2 regions of the Rahnella sp. ATs2 genome follow, and region 2 is predicted to be linked to the other one. Evidence: predicted binding sites of a transcription regulator. Region 2 holds the regulator's gene; the other holds the start of a gene.

Region 1 (8,146 bases), on a different contig from region 2:
CGGCGTGAGCAGGCGCGCTGGAATGCGACTGCGGCACCCAGGCGTGCAGCGGGATAATCCCGGCGTACAGCCCGAAACCGGCCAGCGCCAGCAGGAAGGTCACCGATTTAATGCCCGGCGTGAACGCCGCATGGCGCAGCACCTCAAAATTGACGCTGCCGCTGGCGTGATGCAGCAGGGCGAAGGCCAGGATCAGACACAGTGTGCCGAGGCGGCCGGATAAAAACTGATTCAGACCGGCACGGCGGCTTTTCACATCGTCAGCCTGAACAATCATGAAATAGGCGCACAGGGCAGCCAGTTCCATCATCAGGATCAGTTCCACGGCACTGGCCGACATCGCCGCCGCTGTCAGTGCGGCCATCAGCAGATTGCACATCAGACCGGTGCGGGCGCGCTTAGGGGATCTCACATTCGCCAGCCACGCACAGGCATACAGGCTGCACATCAGCGCGGTGACGGACATCGCCAGCAGGATTAAGGCATTCAGCGCAGTCAGTTCAGCGTGAAAAGGCACCACCGGCAGCACGGCCTGAACCGCCACACCGCCCTGTAAAATCTGTAACGCCGCCGCGATAACGCACAGCGCCGCTGCCATCCCGCCTGCGCCAAAAATCAGGCTGCTGATTTTCGTCATGGACGCCAGAAGCCAGCCACCAAGGCCGCTCAGCACCCAAATCAGCAGCGCCAGCGCCAGTAACGACGCCGGTTCACCGGTAAATAGAGTCGTCATTATTTAGCCTCCGTATCAGGGGCGTTCAGTGAAGTCAGTCCGGCGGGGAAAACGTTCATGGCATTGAGGCGTTTTTGCTGGCTGGAATATTCAGACAGGCTGGCGGTAACCAGCGTGATGGCCTGGGTCGGACAGGTTTTGATGCACGCCGGACCTTCCGGGCTGAAGCTGCATAAATCGCATTTCACTGCCACGGCGCGAAGCCCCGGCACGCAGTCGAGAAACGGGCTGACTGCACGTGGCGCACGCGGTGCGGGCAGTGCTTTTGAGGTATTGCAGTCACGTGGGATATCGACAGGAGTGCTGGCGGAAAACGTTATCGCCCCGAACGGACAGGCGATGCCGCACAGTTTGCAGCTCACACACAGGCTCTCGTTAAGATGAATGGCGTCTTTTTCACGGGTGATGGCGTTCACCGGACAGACCTGCGCGCACGGCGCGTCTTCGCACTGGTGACACATCACCGGCGCAGAATCCAGCCGGTTGCGCATCACCTGCAAGCGGGGTTCGGATTGCAGGCCGTGAAGCTGGTGCTCTTGCGAACAACTCGCCATGCAGGTATTGCAGCCGATACAAAGTTTGGGGTCCGCGATCACATACTGATTCATGGCGGCCATATTGCGCATGAAGTCTCCTTGGTATTTCGTCAAAGGTGACGAAATCGGCACTTAAATTGACATTTCGACATTTATGTCGGCATTAGATCTGCAAAAAACCGGTCAATATTGTCGGTGAAAAGATTATTCCCACCTGACCGTAAAATAATGTTTTAGGTTTTTTATCCGGCGTGGCCGAGTAATTTCTCAAGTTGCGGATGAACCGGCTGATTACTGTGCAGGGAATCAAACAGGCACTGATAAATAGCGGAGATTTTATTCAGATAATGTTCCAGCACGGCGTTCTTATCATGGATGTCCACCGTGCCGTCCACGCGGCCATCTTCACTTAATCTGGCCTGCGCGAAGGCTCTGAAATCCACCTCTTCCTGGCCTTGCGCCATGTTCAGGCTGTAGATGATCTCCTGACTGTAAAAGTCATCGCCCTGATGAATACTCACCACAAAATGATTGAACAGCACAAAGCGGATGTCCTGTTCCTCTCCACAGTTAAACTCATGATTTATCTTTTTATTTGATGTGGTGACGGCCTTTATCAGGCTGTTCTGATAGGTATGCCACTGTGATTTCATCTGGCTGTTTTTGCTGGCGATATAGTCGGCTTTAGTAGTCAGTTCGCTGAGAGTGCTCATGTTCATTATCCGTTGTTAATTGATATGTCGGGTGACGACGAAAATACGACGTATAACTCTCTGTTGGCATAAAGCGTGCCAGTTTCTGAATTATTCTGATAAATGCTTGTGAATTAACGGGTTAGAAGGGTTTTGGCTTTGATTCTGTTTCAGCGAAGGAAATAAATGACATGTCGATGACACCTTATTTCGACAATTATGACGGGCGGTGACGGCTTATTTTTGCACCTCATTGGCTGAGGATGTTTTTGCATAAAGGCAATGTGTCGAAATTTCTGGCACCAATATTGCAGCCTGTCTTAATTGTTCTCCTGAGGGAGGGGAAATAATGCACGAAATAACGTTATGCCAGAATGCCGTGGAAATAGTGGAGCAGTTCGCACGGCAAAATAATGCGCGGAAAATTACCGCGGTATGGATGGAAATCGGCGCGTTTTCCTGCGTCGAACCGGAGGCCGTGCAGTTTTGTTTTGAGCTGGCGTGTCGCGAAACGCTGGCGCAGGGATGCGAATTACATCTGGACACACCGGCGGCAGAAAGCTGGTGCCGCACCTGTCAGCAGGATATCGCGCTGCTCAGCCCAAACGTGCTGATTTGCCCGCAGTGTGGCGGACGCGATTTGCGGGTGATTGCCGGTGACGGCATGAAAATTAAACGTATCGAAATCGAATAACGGGCGTTCTTTTGCCCGGGGAGAAAGCTATGTGCAGTACCTGTGGTTGTGCCAGCGGCGAACTTCGTATTGAAGGTGTCAGCAGCGGGCACGCTCATCATTCTCATGACCCTTCGCACGACCATCATCACGATCATTCCCATGCCCATTCCCACGGCCTGCCATTTGCAGCGCGTCGTCTGGTGGATATCGAAATGGATGTGCTGGCGAAGAACAATCACATTGCCGCCCACAACCGCGAGCATTTTGCTGCGGCGGGCATTCTGGCGCTGAATCTGGTGTCCAGTCCCGGTTCCGGCAAAACCACCTTACTGACCAGCACCCTGACCCGGCTGGCCCCGTATTTCGACTGCGCGGTAATTGAAGGTGATCAGCAAACCACCAATGACGCCGACCGGATCCGCGCCACCGGCGTTCCGGCCATTCAGGTCAATACCGGCAAAGGCTGCCATCTGGACGCGCAAATGGTTCACGATGCGCTGCATCAGTTATCGCCAAACAACAACAGCCTGCTGTTTATCGAAAACGTCGGCAATCTGGTGTGTCCGGCCAGTTTTGATCTCGGCGAACTGCACAAAGTCGCGGTGCTTTCCGTGACCGAAGGCGAAGACAAACCGCTGAAATATCCGCATATGTTTGCCGCTTCCCGCCTGATGATCCTCAACAAAATCGATTTGCTGCCTTACGTCAGTTTTGACGTTGAGACCTGTATCGCCAATGCACGTCAGGTGAATCCGCAGATTGAAGTGATTCAGCTTTCCGCCACCACCGGCGAAGGCATGGATCAGTGGCTGCACTGGCTGGAGCAGCAACGATGTGCATAGGCATTCCGGGACAAATCGTCGCGTTGCATGAAAATCAGCCCGATCACGCCTGGGCACAGGTATGCGGATTGCGACGGGAGGTTAATATCGCGCTGGTGTGTGAAGGCGAACGCGAAGCGCTGATCGGCTGCTGGGTATTAATCCACGTCGGTTTTGCCCTGAGCCGGCTCGATGAGCACGAAGCGCTGGACACGCTGGCCGCGCTGCATGCGATGGAAGAAGTGGAAGCCGACGTCGCCTTATTTTTGGGTGCGGGAGAATCAAGGTAATGCGTTTTGTTGATGAGTTTCGGGATCCGAAACTGGCGAGAACATTAATCCAGCGCCTGCATCAGCGGGCGGCACATCTGCCTTTCAGCGCAGAAAAGCCGATGCAAATTATGGAAGTGTGCGGCGGTCATACCCATGCCATTTTCAAATTCGGGCTGGATAAACTGCTGCCCCCGCAACTGGAATTTATCCACGGCCCGGGATGTCCGGTATGCGTGCTGCCGATGGGGCGAATTGATGCCTGCTGCGAAATCGCCGCACATGACGGGGTGATTTTTTGCACCTTTGGCGATGCGCTGCGCGTGCCGGGAAAACAGGGTTCGCTGTTGCAGGCGCGCGAACGCGGCGCGGATGTGCGGGTGGTTTATTCCCCGCTGGATGCGCTGAAGCTGGCGCGTGAAAATCCGCAGTCTCAGGTGGTGTTTTTTGCGCTCGGTTTTGAAACCACGTTGCCGGTGACCGCAGTCACGCTGCAACAGGCACGGCGGGAAGGCCTGAATAATTTTACCGTCTTCTGCCAGCACATCAGCCTGATGCCCACATTGCGCAGCCTCCTGCAACAGGACGATGTGCGCATCGACGCCTTTCTGGCACCCGGTCATGTCAGCATGGTGACCGGCACAGCACCGTATCATTTCATCAATGAAGAATTCGGTAAGCCGCTGGTGATCAGCGGTTTCGAGCCACTGGATATGCTGCAAAGCGTGCTGATGCTGGTGGAACAAGTTTGCGAGGCATCGTGTAAAACAGAAAACCAGTACCGGCGCGTTGTGCCGCAAGAGGGTAATCTGCTGGCACAGGAAGCCATGCGCGAGGTGTTCCGGCTTTCCGGTAGCAGCGAATGGCGCGGGCTTGGGATTATCGAAGACTCCGGTATTTCCCTGAGCCGGGCTTACGCAACGTTTGATGCGGAAATTCGTTTCAGACCGCAGGCGCAGCCGGTAGCGGATGATCCGCGTTCCCGTTGCGGCGAGGTGCTGACCGGCCGTTGCAAGCCGCATGAATGCCCGCTGTTTGGCACCGGTTGTACACCGCACAATGCGTTTGGTGCGCTGATGGTGTCATCCGAAGGCGCCTGCGCCGCGTGGTATCAGTACCGGCATCAGGAAACCGCAGCACAAGAAAGAACAACAGAAGGTGTGGGACAGGATGAGTGAGCATAAAGAAGTCGTCACCATGGCGCACGGCAGCGGCGGGCGGGCGATGCAGCAGATGATCGAACGCCTGTTCCTGAGTGCTTTCGATAACCCGTGGCTCAGTGAGCGCGAAGATGCAGCACGTTTGTCGATTGCCCACCTGAGTGCGCAGGGCGACCGGCTGGCGTTCACCACGGACAGCTATGTCATCGATCCGGTATTTTTCCCCGGCGGTAATATCGGCAAGCTGGCGGTGTGCGGAACGGCGAATGACCTGGCCGTCAGCGGCGCAATACCGGCATATCTTTCCTGCGGATTTATTCTCGAAGAAGGGCTGCCGCTGGAAGACTTGCGCAAGATTGTGAATGCGATGGCACAGACCGCCCGCGAGGCCGGGATTGCCATTGTCACCGGCGATACCAAAGTGGTGCAGCGCGGCGCAGCGGACAAGATTTTTATTAATACGGCGGGGATCGGCGTCATCCCGGCGGATGTCCGCTGGGCTGCCCGCCATATTCAGGCCGGAGACAAAGTGATCGTCAGCGGTACGTTGGGCGATCACGGTGCCACTATCCTCAATCTCCGCGAACAGTTAGGAATGACGCTGGAAGTCGAAAGCGACTGCGCCGTGCTGGCGCCGATGATCGCTCCGCTGCGCGCACTTTCGGGTGTCCGCGCCTTGCGCGATGCCACGCGGGGCGGGGTCAATGCGATCCTTCATGAATTCAGCGCCGCCAGCGGGTTCGGAATTTGCATCGACGAAACGGCTATCCCGGTGAAACCGGCGGTACGCGGAATTTGCGAACTGCTCGGTCTGGAGCCGCTCAATTTTGCCAACGAGGGAAAACTGGTGGTGGTGGTCTCCGCGCAGGAAGAAAACGCGGTGCTGAAACTATTGCGCAGCCACCCGCTGGGTGCCGACGCCGCGACGATAGGTGAAGTAACCGAAAATCCCCGGGTGTGTTTGCGGGGTGCGCTGGGGGTTTCACGCCAGCTAATGTTGCCCCATGCGGAGCCATTACCCCGCATTTGTTGATCTCGTCAGGGGAGAGCGCCGCTATGAAGGCGTAAACTTTCGGAATAGTTTCTTCAAAAACGCTTTGAATCAAAAGCCAGAGTTAACGCTATGCAGAGTGCAACAATGAGCATTACCAAACACAAAGGATTGCTGGAACTGACGCGCACATTGCTGCTGCAACAGACCATGACATCGCTGCTGGAAACTCTCACTCAGGTAGCGCAGGGCGCGGGTATTGCGGATACCGTGACGCTGGTGTTGTTCGACAACAACAGCGAACGCGTCTGTTTTTATGGTATCGATCCCCATCATCAGCCGGTCAGCTATGAAGATGAAACGTTGCTGGCGACCGGTCCGGTACATGCCCTGCTGAATAACCCGCAAACTCAGGTCTGGCGCAGCGATGCTCTGCATCTGCGTTATCCGCAATTAAGCGCACTGAATCTGTATCCGCCGTTTAACGGATATTGTCTGGTGCCATTGCTGGCTTCATCCGGTTTACTGGGGGGCTGTGAGTTTACCCGCCAGAATGCAACGCCGTTCAGCGAAGAAGACAAAAACGGTCTGCACGAACTTTGTATGCTGGCTGCCATTGCGGTTGAACAAATCCAGCTGCGTGAAAATGCATTGTTTCAGCAATCTCAGCTGCGTCACGAGCGGGACGATTTCCGCATTCTGGTCGATATCACTAACGCGGTTCTCTCAAAGCTGGATCTTGATGAGCTGACCGGTGAAATTGCCAAAACTATTCATCATTTTTTCCACATCAATGCCATCAGTATTGTGCTGTGCGATGCGGACAAAGACAGCGAACAGGCCAGTGTTTACGCCACTCATTACGTACAAACTCACGTTGCGGAACGCGAACAGTCGCGCATGATGCTGAACGGTTCCCTTGAGCAACAGGTGATGAAAAGCGGCGAAATGCTGCTGACCAATGTCCGGCCAGCAGAAGAATTCGGGAGTGATGAGAGCACGCTGTTTCAGCTGCTGTGGCGCGATCAGACCAAAACGCTGTGTATCCTGCCGTTACGTTTTGGTCACAAAACGCTGGGTGTGCTGAAACTGGCGCAATGTCAGCCGGATAATTTCAATACGGCGAATTTGCATGTTTTACAGCAAATTGCAGAACGTATTGCGATTGCGGTAGATAACGCGCTGGCCTATCAGGAAATCAAAAGCCTGAAGGAAAAATTGCAGCACGAAAACCTGTATCTTACCGAGCAAATCAACAGCAATAACCCGGATTTCAGCGACATTGTCGGGCGCAGTCCTTCCATGTCTGCGGTGCTGAAACAGGTCGAGATCGTGGCGAAAAGTGACTGCTCGGTACTGATCCTCGGTGAAACCGGAACCGGCAAAGAACTGATCGCCCGCGCTATTCATAATCTGGGCGATCGTCGTGATCAGCGCATGGTGAAAATGAACTGTGCGGCGATGCCGGCGGGCCTGATGGAAAGCGATCTGTTCGGTCATGAAAAAGGCTCTTTCACCGGCGCTACGGCGCAGCGCATGGGGCGTTTCGAACTGGCCGACAAAGGCACGTTATTCCTCGATGAAGTGGGTGAAATCCCGATTGAACTGCAACCCAAGTTGCTGCGTATTTTGCAGGAACAGGAGTTTGAGCGTGTCGGCGGCAATAAACTGATTTCAGTGGATGTGCGGATGATCGCGGCGACTAACCGTGACCTGCGCCAGATGGTGGCCGACAAAGAATTTCGCAGTGACCTGTATTACCGGCTGAACGTGTTCCCGATTGTCATTCCGCCGCTGCGTGAGCGTCCGGAAGATATTCCGCAGCTGGTGAAATTCCTGACCTATAAAATCGCCAAACGCATGAAGCGCACCATCGACAGTATTCCCGCCGAAACCCTGCGTCTGCTGAGCCGTATGCCGTGGCCGGGCAACGTGCGCGAGCTGGAAAATGTCATCGAGAGAGCGGTATTGCTGACGCGCGGAACGGTGCTGGATTTGCAACTGCCTGAGCTGAATTATCCGTTACCGATGGCACCGGTCGTCACGCCTTCTGTGCGCGAAAGCACGCCCGTACCGCAACTGAGTGAAGACGACGAGCGGGCGCGCATTTTGCAGGTGCTGAAAGAAACCAACGGCGTGGTGGCCGGACCCCGTGGCGCGGCTCAGCGGCTGGGATTAAAACGCACCACGCTGTTATCGCGAATGAAAAAACTGGGGATTGCTGCGCACTGATTTAATCCGTTTCCATTACCGCATCGGACAAGGAAA
Region 2 (8,146 bases):
TTTCCCCACTACTTGGCGCAAGTTGCCCGCCGATCAGGCGCAGCAAGGTGGTTTTACCGATCCCCGAAGGCCCCATAATGGCGGTGACTTTGCCTCGTGGCACGGTCATATTGATCTCTTCGAAAATGGGACGATCGCCGCGCACGAAGCTCATGCCCTTGATCTCAACCAGATTCGATTCGCTTTGACTCATTCAGTTTATCCCTTCGGAATACTTTCGCTAAGAATACGTCTGACCCAGATGGGGTGTCGTATAACTTTGGTATTTTTACAAAAACTTACCCCGGTTTCGTTACCAAAGTTGCCATCGTTTTACTTTTCCGCCCCAGACGGTCAAAATCGATGAATTATCATTTTAAATTAAAAGCCTTCATCGTCTAACATACAGGAACCTGCAGGCCTTGTTTTCAGAGAAAATGTTGCCTTAGCTCATGTTGACGAAGGAATCGCCTGCCTGCAAAGGCAACGAACCTCGCATTATACCCAATAAAGGATGTTTCATGCTTCTCGCTATCGTACTGATGATTGTCGGCTTGTTACTGTTAGTTTACGCCGCCGATCGTCTGGTGTACGGAGCCGCAGTGTTGGCACGCTCAATAGGCATACCTCCGCTGGTGATTGGCATGACCGTCGTCGGCGTCGGAATATCTCTCCCGGAACTGGTGGTTTCTACCACAGCCGCCATCAATGATCAGATGGATTTGGCCGTCGGAAACGCAATTGGTTCGAATATCATTAATATTCTTCTGATTTTGGGCGGTGCAGCCCTGATTCATCCACTTTCCGTTCGTTCTGATATATTACGCCGCGAACTCCCTTTATTGTTACTGGTCACAGCACTCTGTGGTTTTGTGCTAAGTGACGGAGAACTCAGCCGGTTTGACGGCGTTCTGCTGCTGGCCAGTGCCGCCGTGTTTATGATGCTGGTGATAAAAATCGCCCGCGCGGCCGAAAAAGAAGGGCTGGATACGCTGACGTACGAACAGATGTCCGAACTTCCTCAGGACAGCAGCAACACCGTGGCATTTCTGTGGCTGGCACTGGGCTTTATCATCATGCCGCTGGCGTCGGGCATGATTGTCGACAACAGTACAGTGATTGCCCGTTACTTTGGCGTCAGCGAACTGGTGATTGGCCTGACGGTTATCGCCATCGGCACCAGTCTGCCGGAACTCGCGACGTTTATCGCCGGTGCCATTAAGGGCGAAGATGATATCGCACTGGGCAATATCATTGGTGCGAATATTTTTAATACCTGTCTGGTGCTGGGATTACCCGCGCTGGTTGCGCCAGGCTCGTTCAACCCGGACGCGTTTCATCGCGATTACTGGGTCATGCTGGCGGTCAGTATCGTGCTTTCCGGGCTGTGCCTGATGCGTAAACACCGTATCGGCCATCTCGCCGGCGCACTGTTACTGTGTGGATTTATCGCCTATATGGCGGTTCTGTTCCTGTTACCGGACAGCATTGCCTTCTGAACTTTGTCAGGAACTGACTATGGCTAACGTTAACTTCGCCTCCGACTTTGATTTTCAGGCCGTCGGGCGTGATGTGCTGAAAACAGAACGTGAAGGACTTGAGCAGTTAGATCAATACATTAACGGCGATTTTACCCGTGCATGCGAAAAAATCTTCGCCTGCAACGGCAAAGTCGTCGTGATGGGCATGGGCAAATCCGGCCACATTGGTCGCAAGATGGCAGCGACCTTTGCCAGCACCGGCACACCGGCTTTCTTTGTCCATCCGGGCGAAGCCAGCCACGGTGATCTGGGCATGGTGTCGAAACAGGACGTTGTGATCCTGATTTCCAATTCCGGTGAAGCACATGAAATTCTCGGGCTGATCCCGGTACTCAAACGTCTGGACATCACGCTTATCTGCATGACGTCTAATCCGGAAAGCACCATGGGCAAAGCGGCTGATGTGCATCTTTGCGTGAAAGTCCCCAAAGAAGCCTGCCCGCTGGGTCTGGCACCGACCAGCAGCACCACGGCGGTATTGGTCATGGGCGATGCGCTGGCGGTGGCTTTACTGGAAGCTCGCGGTTTCACACCCGAAGACTTCGCCCTTTCCCATCCGGGCGGAGCACTGGGTCGCAAGCTCTTACTGCGCGTGAGCGATATCATGCACACCGGTGATGAAATTCCGCATGTCAGCCGTGACGCTTCTTTGCGTGATGCCTTGCTGGAAATCACCCGCAAGAATCTCGGCATGACAGTTATCTGCAACGACCTGATGCGGATCGAAGGTATCTTTACCGATGGTGATTTACGCCGCATTTTCGATATGGGCGTTAACATCAACGAAGCCTCGATTGCCGATGTCATGACGACCGGGGGTATCCGCGTCCGCCCTTCTCTTCTGGCGGTGGATGCGCTGAATTTAATGCAGGAAAAAAACATAACCTGCGTGATGGTTGCTGATGGTGACCAGTTGCTGGGTGTGTTACATATGCACGACATGCTGCGCGCTGGCGTAGTTTAATTGAGGAATCCCCTGAATGAGTAATAGCGCAGCCCTGGTGGAAACTTGCTACGGTCCGGTCAGCACGCAAGTGCTGGAACGGGCGAAAGCTATCCGCCTGCTGATTTGCGATGTAGATGGCGTGATGTCTGATGGCCTGATCTACATGGGAAATCAGGGAGAAGAGCTGAAAAGTTTTAACGTTCGCGACGGTTACGGTATCCGCTGCCTGCTGACTTCGGACATTGAGGTCTCGATTATTACAGGCCGCAATGCGAAATTACTGGAAGATCGCGCTGAAACCCTCGGTATACGCCACTTGTACCAGGGACAATCGGATAAGCTTTTGGCCTTCCGCGAACTGTTAGATACACTGTCTTTGCGGGCCGAAGAAGTGGCCTACATCGGTGATGACCTGATCGACTGGCCGGTTATGGCTGAAGTTGGTCTTTCCGTGGCCGTTCAGGACGCGCATCCCATCCTGTTGCCGAAAGCGCATTATGTCACCCGAATTGCCGGCGGACGTGGTGCAGTACGCGAATTGTGCGATTTGATTTTACTGGCACAGGGTAAGCTGGAGGACGCCAAAGGGCTGTCGATATGAGTAAAACAAGACTTTGGATTATTCTGGCGCTGACAGCCATCGTTCTGGTGCTGATCGGCTGGTCAATGTCTGACAACAGCGATGACGTCCAGCCGGCGGTCAACGATCAGGATCCGACCTACCAGAGCTCCCACACCGTCACGATGGTGTACGATCCGCTGGGTAGCCTGACGTATAAACTGGTTTCAGATCAGGTGAAATATTACACCACTGATCAGGTGACATGGTTTACTAATCCGGTAGCGACCATGTACGACAAGAACAAAGTCCCGACGTGGGTGCTGCATTCTGACAAGGCCAAGCTGACTCAGGATAAAATGCTCTATCTTTACGGGCATGTGCAGGCAGACAGCCTGACACCTGAGACTTCTCAGTTGCAAAGAATCAAAACGGACAATGCACGGGTTAACCTGACGACACAGGACGTTGCCTCAGATGATGAAGTAACGCTTTATGGCACAGGTTTTACATCTAACGGCATGAAAATGCGTGGTAATCTGCGTGATAAAACAGCAGAGCTGATCGAAAAGGTAACGACCTCTTATGAAATTCAAAGCAAAAAATAAAATCCGTAATCTCCTGATCGTCAGCTCATTGTTAGCCGTCAGCGTTCCGGCATTCGCCCTGAAAGATGACACGACCAAACCGATTACCATTGATTCGGCTAATCAGGCGCTGGACGTGAATACCAATACCGCGACCTTTACCGGTAATGTGGTGGTAAACCAGGGTACGATCCAGGTTAAAGCGGACAAAGTTGTCGTCATCCGCCCGCAAGGCGTTTCCGGCAAAGAAGTGGTTGAAGGTTACGGTAATCCGGTGACCTTCTATCAGATGCAGGACAACGGCAAGCCGGTAAAAGGCCATGCGCAGAAAGTCCGCTATGAAGTGGAAAACGATCTGGTGACCCTGACCGGTAACGCTTACCTTGAACAGCTCGACAGCAACGTGAAAGGCGACCGTATTACTTATCTGGTGCAGAAACAGCAAATGGAAGCCTTCAGTGATAAAGGCAACCGTGTGACGACCGTTCTGGTTCCTTCGCAGCTGCAACAGAAAACACCTGCAGCGGCGGGCCAGCCGACCAAAAAGAGTAACTGATTTTTATGGCTAAATTAATCGCAGAGAATCTGGCAAAAGCCTACAAAGGCCGCAAGGTCGTTGAAGATGTCAGCCTGATGGTCAACTCCGGCGAAATCGTCGGGTTATTAGGGCCAAACGGTGCCGGTAAAACTACGACGTTTTACATGGTCGTCGGCATTGTGCAGCGTGATGCAGGCCGTATTATCGTCGATGACGAAGACATCAGCTTGTTGCCATTGCATACCCGCGCCCGTCGCGGTATTGGCTATCTTCCTCAGGAAGCGTCCATTTTCCGCCGCCTCAGCGTGTTTGATAACCTGATGGCCGTGTTGCAGATCCGCGACGATCTGAACAAAGAACAGCGTAACGATCGCGCCAATGAACTGATGGAAGAGTTCCATATTTCTCATTTGCGCGATAACCTCGGTCAGTCACTGTCCGGTGGTGAACGCCGTCGTGTTGAAATCGCCCGTGCGCTGGCGGCGAACCCTAAATTCATCCTGCTGGATGAACCGTTCGCCGGTGTTGACCCGATTTCAGTTATCGACATCAAAAAAATCATTGAGCATTTGCGTGACAGTGGCCTCGGCGTACTGATCACCGACCATAACGTTCGCGAAACGCTCGACGTGTGTGAACGCGCTTACATCGTCAGTCAGGGCAAGTTAATCGCCCACGGCACGCCAGCCGATATTCTTGCTGATGAACAAGTTAAACGCGTTTATCTTGGTGAAGAATTCCGTCTGTGATCTGTGCCGCCGGAACCGTGCCTGTTTCGCCTTAAAATGAAACAGGCCGTCTCTGACAGAAGTGTTGCCGTTTTCACTCATCAACGGAAATAAAGCCAAGATATGAAGCAAGGTTTGCAACTCAGATTCAGCCAACAACTGGCAATGACTCCACAGTTACAACAGGCCATCCGCCTGTTGCAATTGTCCACGCTTGAGCTCCAACAGGAGATCCAACTCGCGCTGGAGAGCAACCCTCTGCTGGAACAAACCGACCTTCATGAAGAAATCGACTCGGTAGAAGCCACCGACAGCGAAGGGTTAGATACCCGCGAAGCGCTCGAGCAAAAAGACATGCCCGAAGAGCTGCCGCTGGATGCGACCTGGGATGAAATCTATACCGCGGGCACGCCTTCCGGCACCGGTAATGATTACAGCGACGACGAGCTGCCGATTTATCAGGGTGAAACCACCCAGACTCTTCAGGATTACCTGATGTGGCAGGTCGAGCTGACGCCGTTCTCAGATACTGATGCGGCGATTGCGACGTCCATTGTCGATGCGGTCGATGACACCGGTTACCTCACCGTTTCTCTTGACGACATTCTGGAAAGCATCGGGGATGAAAACGTCACGATGGACGAAGTGGAAGCCGTGCTCAAACGCGTACAGCGTTTTGACCCGGTCGGCGTGGCCGCGCGCGACCTGCGCGACTGCCTGCTGATCCAGCTTTCCCAGTATGCGACCGACACGCCTTTCATCACCGAAGCCCGTCTTATCATCAGCGAACATCTGGATTTGCTGGCGAACCATGATTTCCGCGCACTTATGCGATCAACCCGGTTAAAAGAAGATACACTGAAAGGAGCGATGCTCCTGATCCAGTCTCTTGATCCGCGTCCGGGCCAGTCGATCAACACCGGCGAATCCGAATACGTGATCCCGGATGTGCTGGTGCGCAAAGTGTCAGGAGTCTGGACGGTTGAACTCAATTCGGACAGCATTCCGCGTCTGAAGATTAACCAGCAGTACGCCGCGATGGGGAATTCCGCACGCAGCGACAGCGACGGGCAGTTTATCCGCAGCAATCTGCAGGAAGCCAAATGGTTAATCAAAAGCCTGGAAAGCCGTAACGACACGCTGCTGAAAGTCACGCGCTGTATCGTTGAGCAACAGCAGGCGTTCTTTGAACTGGGTGAAGAATTTATGAAACCTATGGTGCTGGCCGATATCGCCAGCGCCGTAGAAATGCACGAATCGACGATTTCACGCGTCACGACGCAGAAGTTCCTGCACAGCCCGCGTGGCATTTTCGAACTGAAGTATTTCTTTTCCAGCCATGTCAGTACAGACAGCGGCGGCGAGGCATCGTCAACCGCCATCCGGGCGCTGGTGAAGAAATTAATCGCAGCGGAGAATCCTGTAAAACCGCTCAGTGACAGTAAGTTAGCGACCCTGCTTTCCGATCAGGGAATTATGGTTGCACGACGAACCGTCGCCAAATACCGAGAGTCTTTGTCCATCCCGCCCTCAAACCAACGTAAACAGTTAGTTTGACCTCAACAGAGAAGGAAGACATTATGCAGCTCAACATTACCGGACATCACATTGAGATCACGGATCCCCTGAGAGAGTTCATCACGTCGAAGCTGGCCAAGCTAGAGCAGTATTTCGACAGGATTAATCAGGTGTATGTGGTGTTGAGCGTGGAAAAGGTGCAAAAAGTTGCCGAAGCGACTTTGCATGTGAATGGAGGCGAGTTACATGCCACCTCGGAACATCAGGATATGTACGCAGCGATTGACGGACTGGTTGATAAACTGGCCCGCCAGCTGAATAAACATAAAGACAAACTGAAACAGCACTGACATTCATGTAGCCAACCCTGTGCTACAAACCTTCGGGCATCGGCTTGTGACCTTCGGGAAACGAGCCGATATAGCTTTAAGGGTGAAACAGCGCAAAAGTGAAAGATGACATGATCAACGATATAGCAATGCAATTAACGTCGGTGCTTAATGCCGAATGCACCAAAAGCGGCGTTCATTGCGCCAGCAAAAAACGCGCACTGGAAATCATCAGCGAACTGGCCGCCAGACAACTGAATTTGTCGCCACAGGTGATTTTCGACGCTATTTTGACCCGTGAACGCATGGGCAGCACCGGGATCGGTGCCGGGATCGCCATCCCGCACGGTAAGCTGGAAGAAGATACGTTACGTGCCGTCGGCGTGTTCATTCAGCTGGAACAACCGATCGCTTTTGATGCCATCGATAATCAGCCGGTAGACTTACTTTTTGCCTTGCTGGTACCGGCAGATCAATGTAAAACCCATTTACATACATTATCTTTGGTGGCTAAGAAATTAGCTGATAAAACAGTGTGTCGCCGCCTTCGTGGTGCGCAGAGCGATGAAGAACTGTTCCAGATAATGACTGAAAACGAATAAATTGCTGATTCCCGGTACGGTGCCGGGAAAATGAATTCTGAACACTGAATGCCAGGGGAGTGACACCATGGTGCTGATGATTGTCAGCGGCCGTTCCGGTTCCGGGAAATCGGTTGCCCTACGGGCATTGGAAGACATGGGTTTTTACTGTGTGGATAACCTGCCGGTGGTGTTATTGCCGCAGCTTGCCCAGACCCTCGTTGAACGTAATACGTCAGCGGCCGTCAGCATCGACGTGCGTAACATGCCGGAAACCCCGGAAGTTTATGAGTACGCGATGTCACAACTGCCGGAGAGCTTCTCACCGCAGCTGTTGTTCCTTGATGCCGACCGCAACACGCTGATCCGCCGCTACAGCGACACCCGTCGTCTGCACCCGCTTTCCAGCAAAAATCTCTCCCTCGAAAGTGCTATTGATGAAGAAGCCGACTTGCTCGAGCCTCTGCGTTCGTCTGCTGATCTCATCATCGACACGTCCGAAATGTCCGTTCACGAACTGGCAGAAATGCTGCGTACCCGCCTGCTGGGTAAACGCGAACGTGAACTGACGATGGTCTTCGAATCCTTTGGTTTCAAACACGGTATTCCGATTGATGCGGATTACGTGTTCGACGTACGTTTCCTGCCGAACCCGCACTGGGATCCGAAACTGCGTCCGATGACCGGCCTCGACAAACCGGTGGCGGCGTTCCTCGACCGTCATACCGAAGTGCACAACTTTATCTACCAGACCCGCAGCTACCTTGAACAATGGCTGCCGATGCTGGAAACCAACAACCGCAGCTATCTGACCGTCGCCATTGGTTGTACCGGCGGTAA

The links. The regulator sigma-54, encoded in region 2, starts transcription at its own class of promoters, with help from an activator protein. The targets are predictions, from matches to a motif close to GTTGGCACANNTTTCGCTNT.
Region 1: a site for sigma-54 is predicted at 2,103-2,122, ahead of hypA (hydrogenase maturation nickel metallochaperone HypA). Genes of this name have one in related genera too.

What each region holds. Positions count from the first base shown of each region.
Region 1 covers NZ_JBLYPL010000002.1:13,329-21,474, reverse strand. The annotation lists gene ACJY2G_RS01770 (proton-conducting transporter transmembrane domain-containing protein) at 1-733, opposite strand, end outside; gene ACJY2G_RS01765 (4Fe-4S dicluster domain-containing protein) at 733-1,341, opposite strand; gene hycA (formate hydrogenlyase regulator HycA) at 1,512-1,982, opposite strand; gene hypA (hydrogenase maturation nickel metallochaperone HypA) at 2,311-2,655, shown strand; gene hypB (hydrogenase nickel incorporation protein HypB) at 2,685-3,479, shown strand; gene hypC (HypC/HybG/HupF family hydrogenase formation chaperone) at 3,470-3,748, shown strand; gene hypD (hydrogenase formation protein HypD) at 3,748-4,905, shown strand; gene hypE (hydrogenase expression/formation protein HypE) at 4,898-5,920, shown strand; gene flhA (formate hydrogenlyase transcriptional activator FlhA) at 6,026-8,110, shown strand; gene ACJY2G_RS01725 (DUF4865 family protein) at 8,112-8,146, opposite strand, start outside.
Region 2 covers NZ_JBLYPL010000001.1:130,023-138,168, reverse strand. The annotation lists gene mlaF (phospholipid ABC transporter ATP-binding protein MlaF) at 1-193, opposite strand, end outside; gene ACJY2G_RS00650 (calcium/sodium antiporter) at 501-1,478, shown strand; gene kdsD (arabinose-5-phosphate isomerase KdsD) at 1,498-2,484, shown strand; gene kdsC (3-deoxy-manno-octulosonate-8-phosphatase KdsC) at 2,501-3,067, shown strand; gene lptC (LPS export ABC transporter periplasmic protein LptC) at 3,064-3,633, shown strand; gene lptA (lipopolysaccharide ABC transporter substrate-binding protein LptA) at 3,611-4,168, shown strand; gene lptB (LPS export ABC transporter ATP-binding protein) at 4,174-4,899, shown strand; gene rpoN (RNA polymerase factor sigma-54) at 5,002-6,435, shown strand; gene hpf (ribosome hibernation promoting factor) at 6,459-6,746, shown strand; gene ptsN (PTS IIA-like nitrogen regulatory protein PtsN) at 6,845-7,327, shown strand; gene rapZ (RNase adapter RapZ) at 7,395-8,146, shown strand, end outside.